3 regions of the Pantoea phytobeneficialis genome follow, and region 2 is predicted to be linked to each of the others. Evidence: predicted binding sites of a transcription regulator. Region 2 holds the regulator's gene; each other region holds the start of a gene.
What was found. Region 2 encodes CRP, which controls carbon source genes, mostly activating them, when cyclic AMP is high. Its sites were predicted from a motif close to ATGTGANNNNNNTCACAT; they were not measured.
Positions count from the first base shown of each region.

Region 1: CTZ24_RS22610 (glycoside-pentoside-hexuronide (GPH):cation symporter) is a predicted target of CRP. The motif match lies at 2,366-2,383, and genes of this name have one in related genera.
Region 3: CTZ24_RS01885 (nucleoside-specific channel-forming protein Tsx) is a predicted target of CRP. The motif match lies at 2,229-2,246, and genes of this name have one in related genera.

Region 1 covers NZ_CP024637.1:515,598-519,836, forward strand. Annotated here, with positions in the region: gene arnT (lipid IV(A) 4-amino-4-deoxy-L-arabinosyltransferase) at 1-1,068, opposite strand, end outside; gene CTZ24_RS22605 (FUSC family protein) at 1,210-2,202, opposite strand; gene CTZ24_RS22610 (glycoside-pentoside-hexuronide (GPH):cation symporter) at 2,497-3,876, shown strand; gene CTZ24_RS22615 (glycoside hydrolase family 31 protein) at 3,873-4,239, shown strand, end outside.
Region 2 covers NZ_CP024636.1:3,986,508-3,990,746, forward strand. Annotated here, with positions in the region: gene CTZ24_RS18595 (phosphoribulokinase) at 1-760, shown strand, start outside; gene CTZ24_RS18600 (OsmC family protein) at 808-1,212, opposite strand; gene crp (cAMP-activated global transcriptional regulator CRP) at 1,515-2,147, shown strand; gene CTZ24_RS18610 (YccS/YhfK family putative transporter) at 2,206-4,239, shown strand, end outside.
Region 3 covers NZ_CP024636.1:426,595-430,833, reverse strand. Annotated here, with positions in the region: gene CTZ24_RS01895 (response regulator) at 1-634, shown strand, start outside; gene CTZ24_RS01890 (sensor histidine kinase) at 631-1,986, shown strand; gene CTZ24_RS01885 (nucleoside-specific channel-forming protein Tsx) at 2,444-3,310, shown strand; gene yjdN (VOC family metalloprotein YjdN) at 3,420-3,845, opposite strand; gene CTZ24_RS01875 (LysR family transcriptional regulator) at 3,924-4,239, opposite strand, start outside.

The sequences.
Region 1 (4,239 bases), on a different contig from region 2:
GAGGCAACCAAACAGGATATTGATCCAGGCGTTCAGGCGCAGAATCCGGCTCGCCCTGCTGGCAAGGGTGTGACCGTGATGCGCCATCAGAATCGCCAGTGGCGCAAAACAAGGCAGGATATAGGTGAGCAACTTGCCTTTCGCAATACTGAAAAACAGCAACGGCAACAGGATCCAGCACAACAAATAGAGGCCACCTGGCAGCGTTTTTCTTTGCTTCCAACCACTGCGCAGTGCACCGGGCAGCAGGGCCAGCCACGGCAGCGACCCGGCGATAACAACAGGCAGGTAGAACCAAAACGGTGCCTGATGTTGCGCGTTGGATTGTGCAAAGCGCTGGATATGCTCCACCCAGAAGAAGTAGTGCCAGTAATCAGGTTGCTGATGATGAATAGCCAACGCCCAGGGTGCACAGAGCAGCGCGGCACTGACAATCGCCACCGGGCCGAATATCAGCAATTCGCGCCAACGATGATGCCAGACAGCCCAGGGAACGATAGCCAGTACCGGCACCGCCAGCGCCAGAAAGCCTTTGGCCATAAAGCCCATGCCACAGGCCAGGCCCAACAGCACGTAACCCAGCAGCCGCTGTCTGTGATTCACCGCCCCGGCAGCAAACCAGTAGCTGCACATCGCGGCCACTAACCATAACGACAGCATTGGATCGAGCACCGCATAGGTGCCAATACCGTATACCAACAATAAGGTGAGGAAGATAAGGCCCGCGGTCAGCGCCACCGCACGCTGAGCATAAATGCGCCCTGCCAGCCAGTAAACCAACAAGGCGCTGAGTAACGTGGCAACCACCGAACCAATGCGCACACCAAAACGGCTATGACCAAACAACCACTGCCCAATGTTATTAAACCAATATCCGGCAATGGGCTTTTCGAAATAGCGAATGTCGAAAAAGTAAGGGGTAATCCAGTTGCCACGTTGCAGCATTTCCCGACTGATCTCGGCATAGCGCGTTTCATCAGGTTGCCAGAGGTGGCGAAATTCGAGCGGAATAACGTAATAAAGGAGCAGCAAAATAAAAAGCAAACACGATTTGGTGGTAACGGTCATGCACATTTCCCTGTGAGTCATTCACATCGCACTGGTCTTCCCGGCCAGTGCCTGTATCCATATCGGGAATAAGACCCTGGTTTTGTCGTTCGGTTTCACTGACAGAATATAAAAATGCCAGCACAAACAATGAAGCCTGGATTATGAGGAAGTATCGACGGTTGGCGCCATGCTTAATCTGAAAACCACAATCGCCACCACCACACCAATCAGGGTGTCGAGCGCTCTGGCAGCGAACAGAGAACTCACTTCGCTAAAATCCCGGCCCCCGGCCGCAATCGTCAATGCATTGGCGGTGATAAACACCGTGGCGGCGGCGTATTGCAGCACCACCCCTATCTCGATAGCGAACTGCAACACGCCAACCGTCAACGCGATCCATAACCCTTGAGGATTGAGCGTCAGAATGCTCCACGCCAGCACCAGTCCAACCAGCGTACCCAAAAGCCGGTTAAAGGCACGCCGGGAGGTTCCCGGTAAACCATCCGGCTGGTTAAGCACCACCACCACCGCCGCCATTCCCCAGTACGCATGTTCCAGCCCGAGGATGATGCCGATCGACCCGGCCACCAGCGTGCCAAAGGCGACCCGTGCCGCGGTACGTCTGGCGTTTTCTTTGATTACCTTATCCGCAGCCGGGCTGTTGTCGGCTTCGGCCCGTTCTAACAGGCAACCCAGCATATGCGCCAGCCACGAGATTGCACCACCACACAGCACCCACAAGCCACTCAACCCGGGATCGACGCTACTGTCTGGCATGCCAGTGCCGCTGGCACAGGCCAGAGCAAACATATAGGCACCCGGCGGGCCAATCTGTTGTCGGTTGCAGATCAAGGTCGCAAGAGAGGCAATACCGGTCACGGTCACCACACCGAGCCACGGATAAGGCGCGACGAGAATCCCCAGGGTGACGATAACCGCCAACGCCACCGCAATGATCGCCAGCAGACGCGCGCGTCTGCCCCAGGGGAGGCCATCGCCGTACAACGCCGTAAATCCCCCGATGGTCGCCAGCAGGCCCGCCTGAAGATGTCCGGCGTAATAACCCAGCACCACTGGCAAACCGCAGCATAGCCCCGCGCGCAATGCGAAAGGCAGACGGTGCCGCAGAGCGGCTGAAAGTGGCTTGCTCATCGTTTTCTCCGCGATAGCGTGTTAGCACTCCATTTGTAGCGGCGCGCTTTATCGCGCCACAACGGTCTGAGCTAAACGATAATACCGGACGATCAATTCTAACCCGTTGATTAATGGTAGCCCGTTGCACTTTGCCTGCCATGTTAATTTTTTGTTGTTATTCTTGTTACCCGTATCACATAAAGTAAAAAACATAAAACCTGAAACAGATCCCGCAATTGTCTCATCCCGGCCCGCTTCCTATAACTAACCGTCGATTGACCCTTAGCGATATAAAGACAGGCGGGACTCTTTATGCAAACAAGCTTAACGATAAAAGAAAAAATCAGTTACGGACTGGGCGATATGGCCAGCCATATCGCGATTGATAACGTCATTATTTTTCTCACGTTTTATTACACCGATGTGGTGGGGCTACCGGCGGTGTTTGTTGGCACGCTGTTTTTACTGGCGCGTGTCGCCGATGCGGTGATCGATCCCGCTATGGGCATGGTGGCGGATCGCACCCGTTCACGTTGGGGACGATTTCGTCCGTGGCTGCTGATGCTGGCGGTGCCGTTTGGTGTGAGCTGCATGTTGATTTACGCCGTGCCGGAAAGCCTGTCGCTGACGGGAAAAATGATTTACGCCGCGGCGACCTACAGCCTGATGATGTTGATGTATACCGCCATCAATATTCCTTATTGCTCGATGGGGGCGATTATCACCACCGACGACACCCAACGTATCTCATTACAATCGTGGCGCTTTTTCCTCGCCACTCTCGGCGGCGCGATGTCCACCTTTTTGATGATCCCGTTAGCCACCTGGCTCGGCGGTGGTAACAAACTGGAGGGCTATTTCGCCGCCATGTCGATTATGGCAACGCTGGCAACCCTGATGTTTTTTATCTGCTTTCTGAATACCCGTGAGCGCGTCAACGCGCCCGCCAGCCACGGCCACTTTCTTGCTGACCTGCGTGATTTGTTACGTAACGATCAGTGGCGCATTGTGGCGCTGCTGGTGTTCTGCAACATCTCATTCGGCGTCGTGCGTCTCGGTGCCATGATGTACTACGTCACCTATTTTCTCGGTAACGCCAGCCTGTTTATGTGGCTACTGGCGGCACACATTGTCGGCAAAAGCGTTGGTAGCGTGCTGGCAAAACTGTTGACGCGCAACGTAAGCAAAATCACCGCCTTTACCCTCAGCGCCATCGTCACCGGCGTGTTAAGCATCAGCATCGTGTTTCTGCCCGGCAACCTTGTGCTGCTGGTGGGCATGACCTTTATCGTCTCCAGTTTCTATCAGGTCACTACCACGCTGATGTGGGTAATGATGTCGGATGTGGTTGATTACGGTGAATATCGTCAGGGCAAGCGCCTCGACGGCACCGTGTTCTCGACGCTGCTGGCGGTGTTGAAAATGGGGATGGCAATCAGCGGGGCGATCGTCGGCTGGACTCTCGGCCTGAGCGGTTATGTTGCCCAGGCCGCACATCAGCAACCCAGCGCAATGATGGCCATCGTCGCGCTATTTTCAGTCATCCCTGGCGTGCTGGCACTGTTCAGCGCGCTGGCGATGCGCGGTTACAAACTTAACGACGCCACCATGCGAACCATCAATCAAAACAAACTGGCAGCACAGCCCGCCACAACCGGCCCCACCGTGCTGCAACCACAGGAGTTGTCATGAGCGAATTACGCGCCGAATCCCAGCGTATTATCTGGACCTTTGACCGTCAGACCCTGGTTATCGAACCCTGGGGGGCAAATAGCCTGCGGGTACGAGCGACCTGCCAGGCGGCACTGACTGACAACGACTGGGCCTTGTTAGCGCCAACGCCTTGCGAGCCAGACATCCAGCGCGAGCCTGAATCGCTACGTATTCGTAACGGCAATATCACCGCCGTGGTCAATATTCGTGGTCAGTTGGCCTTTTACAACCAGCACGGTGAACTGTTGCTGGAAGAGTTCTGGCGTCAACGCAGCACCGTCGGCATAGGTGCGACCGAAAAGAGCCAGGACAAGTACATCAGCGCATTGAAACTGGACGCCC
Region 2 (4,239 bases):
GGAGGTCGAAGGTGACAGTTTTCATCGCTACACGCGCCCTGAGATGGACATGGCGATCCGCAAAGCGCGCGACCTTGGCCGTCATATCAGCTATTTCGGCCCGGAGGCCAACGATTTTGGCCTGCTGGAGCAAACCTTTAAGCAATACGGTAAAACCGGTCTTGGTCAGTCGCGCAAATATCTGCATACCTATGACGAGGCCGTGCCGTGGAATCAGGTGCCGGGTACCTTCACCCCGTGGCAGCCGCTGCCGGAAAACACCGATGTGTTGTTTTATGAAGGCTTGCACGGCGGGGTGGTGACGCAGCAGCACAACGTGGCTGAACACGTCGACTTATTGGTAGGTGTGGTACCGATCGTCAACCTTGAGTGGATTCAAAAGCTGATTCGCGACACCAGCGAGCGCGGCCATTCACGCGAAGCGGTGATGGATTCGGTGGTGCGTTCGATGGAAGATTACATCAACTTCATCACCCCGCAGTTCTCACGCACCCATATCAACTTCCAGCGCGTACCCACCGTCGATACGTCTAACCCGTTTGCTGCGCGTGAAATTCCATCACTTGATGAAAGCTTTGTGGTGATCCATTTCCGTGGTCTGGAAGGTATTGCCTTCCCCTATCTGCTGGCGATGATTCAGGATTCCTTTATCTCGCATATGAACACCCTGGTGGTGCCCGGCGGCAAAATGGGTCTGGCGATGGAGCTGATTATGACGCCGCTGGTGCAGCGACTGATTGAAGGCAAACGCATCGAATAATCAAACATAACCGTAACGGCGCGATTTATCGCGCCGTTACGACCGGGCTAGAGTTCAATAACCTCGTAGCTGTGGGTGATTTCTACCCCTTTGCCCAGCATAATCGCTACCGAGCAATATTTTTCAGCCGACAGATCAACCGCCCGCGCCACTGCTTTATCGCCCAGCGCTTTGCCGGTAACAATAAAATGCAGGTTGATATGTGTGAAAATGCGTGGCGCTTCTTCACGACGTTCCGAGGTCAGTTTGACCTCACAATCCTTCACATCATTGCGCCCTTTTTGCAGGATCGACACGACGTCAATCGCGCTGCAACCGCCTGCCGCCATCAGCACCATCTCCATCGGGCTCGGTGCTTTGTCGCCCGAATTGCCATCCATTAATATCTGGTGACCTGATGAGGATTCTCCGAGAAAGGTAAGCCCTTCCACCCATTTAACCCGTGCCTGCATTATTCTTTCTCCTGAATAGGCTGATTTGCCGCCAGAGTACGCTTTCACCTGAGAAACAGCAATCCAGACTAATCGCCCTTTTGCTGAAGCGAGACAACAGAAGACAGCTAGCAAAAGCTGTGCTACAAACAGAGCTGAAAATATTTTCGTCGCAATAGACGAAGGCGGGAAGAATCAGAAGCCTGGCTTAAGAGTCCACCCGAATAATTTTCCTTAACAGGAAGCGCTCTACGATTTCACCGCCTGACAGGGAAAACTGCCCCCTGTGTTTTGGGCACGATTACAACAGAGGATAATAGCGAATGGTTCTCGGCAAACCGCAAACAGACCCTACACTCGAATGGTTCCTGTCCCATTGCCATATTCACAAATATCCATCCAAAAGCACCCTGATTCATCAGGGTGAGAAAGCGGAAACGCTCTACTACATCGTGAAAGGTGCCGTTGCGGTGCTGATCAAGGATGAAGAAGGCAAAGAGATGATTCTCTCCTACCTCAATCAGGGGGATTTCATCGGCGAGCTTGGCCTGTTTGAAGAAGGTCAGGAACGTAGTGCCTGGGTACGAGCCAAAACTGCCTGCGAAGTGGCTGAAATTTCCTACAAAAAATTCCGTCAGCTGATTCAGGTAAACCCGGATATTTTAATGCGTCTTTCGGCGCAGATGGCGCGTCGCCTACAGGTGACATCAGAAAAAGTGGGCAACCTTGCCTTCCTTGATGTGACCGGTCGCATTGCGCAGACGCTGCTCAATCTGGCCAAACAGCCCGATGCCATGACCCACCCGGACGGGATGCAGATCAAAATCACCCGTCAGGAAATTGGTCAGATCGTCGGATGCTCACGCGAGACAGTTGGCCGTATTCTGAAAATGCTGGAAGATCAAAACCTGATCTCCGCACATGGTAAAACCATCGTCGTTTACGGCACCCGCTAATTTCTTCTCACCCACGGCGTGATGGCAGCATCACGCCGTTTTTGTCTGCGATGAGCTGATGTGGCGTCGAATCATCTATCATCCCGAAGTGAACTATGCCCTGCGGCAAACGCTGGTGCTGTGCCTGCCCGTGGCCCTCGGCTGGCTGTTTGGCGACCTGCAAAAAGGCTTGCTGTTCTCCTTAGTGCCCGCCTGTTGCAACATCGCCGGTCTTGATACGCCCCATAAACGCTTTTTTAAACGCCTGATTATTGGCGGTTCCCTGTTTGCGACCGGCAGCTTTCTGATCCAGTGGCTGACGGATTATCACGTCCCCCTGCCGCTGATTCTGCTGGTGCTGCCACTATTAGTGGGCGTGACGGGTGAGATCAGCCCGTTGCATGGCCGCTTGTTACCCGCCACGCTGATTGCCTCCATCTTTACCCTGAGCCTGGTGGGACGTATGCCGATCTGGGTGCCTCCGCTGCTCTATATCGGCGGGACCTTGTGGTATGGGTTGTTCAACTGGTTCTGGTTTTGGCTGTGGAAAGAGCAGCCGATGCGCGAGTCGCTGAGCCTGCTGTACCGTGAGCTGGCGGATTATTGCGATGCCAAATATACCCTGTTGACGCAGCTGACCGACCCGGAGAAAGCGCTGCCGCCGTTGCTGGCACGCCAGCAAAAAGCGGTAGATCTGATCACCACCTGCTACCAGCAAATGCATATGCTGTCGGCCAGCCGCGATAACAGCCATAAACGCCTGACGCGTGCCTTTCAGGTGGCACTCGATTTGCAGGAACATATCTCCGTCAGCCTGCATCAGCCGGAAGAAGTGCAAAAGCTGGTGGAGCAGAGCCATGCTGAAGCGGTGATTCGCTGGAATGCCAAGACCATCTCCGCCCGTCTGCGCTTGCTGGCCGATGCCATTTTGTATCACCAGCTGCCGGAACGGTTTCAAATGGATAAGCAGCTGGGTGCGCTGGAAAAAATTGCCCGCCAGCACCCGGACAATCCGGTGGGGAATTTCTGCCTGTATCACTTCAGCCGCATTGCGCGCGTGCTGCGCACCCAGAAACCGCTGTATACCCGTGATCTGATGGCCGATCGCCAACGGCGTCTGCCGTTTTTTCCGGCGCTGCGCAGCTATCTGTCGCTGAAATCCCCCGCCTTACGCACCGCTGCACGTTTTGCCGTGATGCTGATGTTTGGTAGCGCGCTGGCGCTGTTCTTCAACATCCCCAAACCTTACTGGATTCTGATGACCACCATGTTCGTCAGCCAGAATGGCTACAGCGCCACTCGGGTAAGAATTCAACACCGAGCGCTCGGCACCTTTGCCGGGCTGTTGATTGCTGCCGCCTCGTTACGCTTTGACGTACCGGAATCCATCACCCTGTTGTTTATGCTGGCGATCACCCTCGCCAGCTATCTGGTGACACGTAAATATTACGGCTGGTCAATGATTGGCTTTACGGTGACGGCGGTGTATTCGCTCCAGTTGCTGTCACTGAATGGCGCGCAGTTCCTGCTGCCACGCATGATGGATACGCTAATGGGATGTCTGATTGCCTTTGGCGGCATGATTTGGCTGTGGCCGCAGTGGCAGAGCGGCTTACTGCGTAAGAATGCGCACGATGCGCTGGAAGCCGACCAGGAAGCGATGCAATTATTGCTCGGACCGGAGCAGTCACCGGAGAAACTGGCGTATCAGCGCATCAAGGTCAACCAGGCGCATAACGCCATGTTTAACTCGCTGAATCAGGCGATGACCGAGCCGGGCTTCAATTCGCAGTACCTGAAAGATATGCGGCTCTGGGTGACGCACAGTCAGTTTATTGTCGAACACATCAACGCCATGACTATCCTGGCACGCGAACATACCATGCTGACGCCTAAGTTGGCGGAAAGGTATCTGCAATCCTGTGAGATCGCGCTGCAACGCTGTCAGCAGCGGCTGGAGCATGATGGCCCCGGTAACGACAGCAATATTCTGGAAGCACCGGAAAACATCAATGAGGGGGCGGTAACGATTGTCGAGCAGCATGTGAAGCGCATTCTGCAACACCTGAACGTGATGCACACCATCTCTTCTCTGGCATGGAGCCAGCGACCA
Region 3 (4,239 bases), 770 kb from region 2:
TGAAATGATTGGCGCGAACTTGCAGCAGGCGCTGGAGGCCGCTGGCTGGTCGGTGGACTGGGTACGGGATGGCGTGTTTGCCACCAATGCCTGGACTGAAGGCGGCTACAGCTGCGTGTTACTCGACCTGGGCTTACCGCGGGAAGATGGCATCCATGTCCTACGCCGCGCCCGTACCCGTGGCGATATGACGCCGGTGCTGGTGCTGACCGCGCGTGATACCGTGGCCCAGCGTGTTCAGGGACTCGACAGCGGTGCCGATGATTACCTGCTAAAACCCTTTGATTTACAAGAGGTCCTGGCGCGAATGCGAGCGATTACCCGACGTCGTCACGGTGCGGCGGATTCCCTGTTAGGCAGCGGCGACGTGCAGCTCGATATGATGACGCGTGAAGTGCTGTATAAAGGGCAGCGTGAGCAACTTACCGCGCGTGAATACGCCCTGCTTTATGCGCTGCTGGAGCGTCCGGGCGCCATTCTTTCACGCGAACAACTGGAAAACCGCATCTACGGCTGGGGCGAAGAAGTCACCAGCAATGCGGTTGATGTCTTAATTCATGGCATGCGCCGCAAGCTGGATAACGAAGTGATTCGCAACGTGCGCGGCCTGGGGTGGCGAGTCCCTGCAATATGAAACCCTTCACGTTTATGCGTTCCCTGCGTAATAAATTGCTGACTACCCTGTTGCTGATGCATCTGGCGATGATCGGTGGTGTCACCTCCTATTTTTACAGCTGCTACGGCGACATGATCGGCACTATGAAGGACGATCAGCTGGCAAAAATCGCCGATGCCTGGGCCAGCAGCAAACGCATTCCTGCCCTGATGCCGCTGATGCTCAACGCCGATAAACTCAAAAGCGCCTATGTGGTGCAATTGTGGGATGACAATCAGCAGCTGCGCGCCAGTTCCTGGCCGGAGTTGAATGCGCCATTGCAAAATAAAAAAGGCTGGAGTGACGTTAAGATCGGAGATTGTGAAGACTGCGACTGGCGTGTCTTCAATCGCCCCGGCGAACCCGGCAGTGAAATCGCTGCCATTCAGGTGCTCTACAACATCGGCTATATGAAAAGCGTGATGGTGAAGCGCGCACTGTCAGCCATTATTCCGTTGATTTTAATGATGCCGCTCTCGCTGCTGGTGATCTGGCTGGTGGTGCGCGCCATTACGCGCGACTTACGCGTGGCCTCGCGCCAGATTGCCGCCCAGGAGATGTTGCATCCCGACAGCGTCCCCCCGGATGGCTTACCGGACGAAATCCTGCCGCTGGTTGCCGCCTATAACTCGCTACTGGATAAACTGCGTGCTGCCTGGTCGTCACAGCGCCAGTTCCTCGAAGATGCCGCCCACGAACTGCGCACGCCGGTCACCGCCGTGACGTTGCAGCTGGAGAACCTACGCCAGCATATTCAACCGGGCGAGGCCAGCCGTCAGTTTGATCAACTGGAAGCGGGCGTGACCCGTACCCGCCATCTGGTGACACAGCTGCTGAACATCTCGCGCCAGGAAGATCAGTCGGTGGTCGCCACGGTAGAAAATATTGAGCTGGAAGACCTGCTGAAGGAGAGTATCGAGCAGCTGATGGTGGTGGCCGATAAGCGCGGGATTGATATCGGTTTTAACGGCACTGCCCACTACCGCATCCAGGCCAGTCGTTCCGATTTACGCAGCCTGTTTGACAACCTGATCGGTAATGCCATGCTGCACACCCCCGAAGGCAGCCTGGTGGATGTGCTGCTGCATCGCGTCGGCAATCACACCGTGGTGGATATTGTTGATAACGGGCCGGGTATGCCGGAAGGCTTTATCGAACGCGCGTTTGACCGCTTCACTCGCTCGCCTGATGTGCAGGCCCAGGGTAGCGGCCTTGGGCTGTCGATTGTTCGCAGCGTGGCGCAAAAACACCGTATGCAGGTGGCACTGTCGAACTGCCTCAATCCGCAGGGTCAGATTTGCGGTTTGCAGGTGCGAGTTACCCTCCCTTAATAGCTGTCTCTCATCCGTAACGGCGCTGTTTATTCCTGCTCCTCATCCGTAGCGGCGCGATTTATCGCGCTGTTTTTTTGTGCTGTGCCCCTCCACGCAAAAAGATGCGCGATAAATCGCGCCGCTACAGGCAAAAAGACGCGCGATAAATCGCTCCGCTACATCCGATTCCCCCATAAGCATTTTGCAACGCGTCGCGACAACGTAAACGGTTGCGGGGTTCCGTTCGATCCATGACATTTATGTGACATAACTCACATTTTTGGTGAATGGAATTGCAACACTTTTTGACAAACGTGATCAAAATCTATTTTCTATCGGACTGATACAGGCACCCTACGCGAGCTTTAAAAACCGGCAGCTCAGACCGGCTTAAAACAATTCACCGCCCACCCCTGGGATCGACTGACACCGATCGCGCATTTTTGCGACGATCACGAGCATGTGGTTAACGATAATGAAATATAAAGCATTGATAGCAGGGGCCTTACTGGCCAGCAGCTGGACCGGCGCGACCCAAGCAGCAGACAGCAACCCGCAATACCTTTCCGACTGGTGGCATCAGAGCGTCAACGTGGTGGGCAGTTATCACACCCGTTTCGGACCACAGTTTAATAACGACGTGTATCTGGAATACGAAGCCTTTGCCAAAAAGGACTGGTTTGATTTCTACGGCTACGCCGACCTGACCAACTTCTTCGGTGTGGGCAACAGCAACGCTAACGGTATTTTCGACCACGGTTCGCCGCTGTTCATGGAAATTGAGCCGCGTTTCTCCATCGATAAGCTGACCGGTACCAGCCTGGCGTTTGGTCCGTTTAAAGAGTGGTACTTCGCCAACAACTACATCTACGACATGGGCCGCAACGCGTCGCAGCGCCAGAACACCTGGTATATGGGTCTGGGCACCGATATCGACACCCATTCCGATGTGGGCCTGTCGCTGAACGTGTACGCGAAATACCAGTGGCAGAACTACGGTGCCGCCAACGAAAACAGCTGGGATGGCTATCGCTTCAAGGTGAAATACTTTGTGCCGATTACCGACCTGTGGGGCGGTAAGCTGAGCTATATCGGCTTCACCAACTTCGACTGGGGTTCCGATCTGCGTGACGAAACCGGTCCATCACGTACCAGCAACTCGATTGCATCCAGCCACATTCTGTCGCTGAACTACGACCACTGGCATGTTTCTACCGTGGCGCGTTATTTCCACAACGGTGGACAGTGGGCTGATGGCCAGGAGCTGAACTTCGGCAATGGTCCGTTTGAAGTGAAATCAACCGGCTGGGGTTACTACCTGGTTGTGGGTTATAACTTCTAACTTAGCTAACGCCACCTTCATCCGTAGCGGCACGATTTATCGCGCAATGTTTTCCGGCACAGCGCCGAATTGCGCGATAAATCGCGCCGCTACGGGGTAACATCGGTGACTAAATTCTTGGTTTATAAGCATTCACCATCCACGGCACACCGAACTTATCGGTGAACATGCCAAAACCATTCGCCCAGAACGTCGGCTCCCAGCTTTTTGTCACCTGCCCGCCGGCAGACAACGCATCAAACCAACGCTTGCCCTGCACTTCATCTGGCGTGGAGAGACTCACTGCAAAGCCGTTGTAGTGCGCCTCACGATTCCCGTCACTCAACATAATTTCGCCCTGCCCGATGCGCAGGTGCGCGTGCATGATATGTTCCGGTGGAAAGGTCATCCCGGAGGGACAACCTTCTGTGGATTCCGTCTCCGGCATATCGCCAAAGGTCATTTTAAACAGCAACTCGCCGTCAGTCGCCTCAAGGTAGAATGCGATGGCCTCTTCGCAGCGGCCGTCATAAAACAAATAAGGGGTAATTTGCATGGTCGGTTCTCCAGAGTGAACGCCCGATGCCAAGTGTAGTGGCTGCCAGCCAAACAGGACGCGAGCCGGGCCGCACTCTTACCTTTGTTGACAATAGCGCCGGAACAGCTGCGCCATATAGGCGCTCATCGGCGTCAACGCCGTGTCCTTACGCTGAATCAGATAAAAGTTTGCCTTGGGTAACGGATCATCCAGCTCCAGCGCCACCAGCTGGCCGCCGTGGGTTGGGTCTTCAATCACATCTCGCGAGATAATGCTGACGAAATCGGTCTTTGCCACCAGGCTGGTACAGGCCATAAAGGTTTCGCAAGTGACGACGATTTTTGGTGCCATGCCGCGCTCGCCAAACATATCGTGCAGCAGCCGATAATAGCTGCCCTGCGGCGTCGGCATG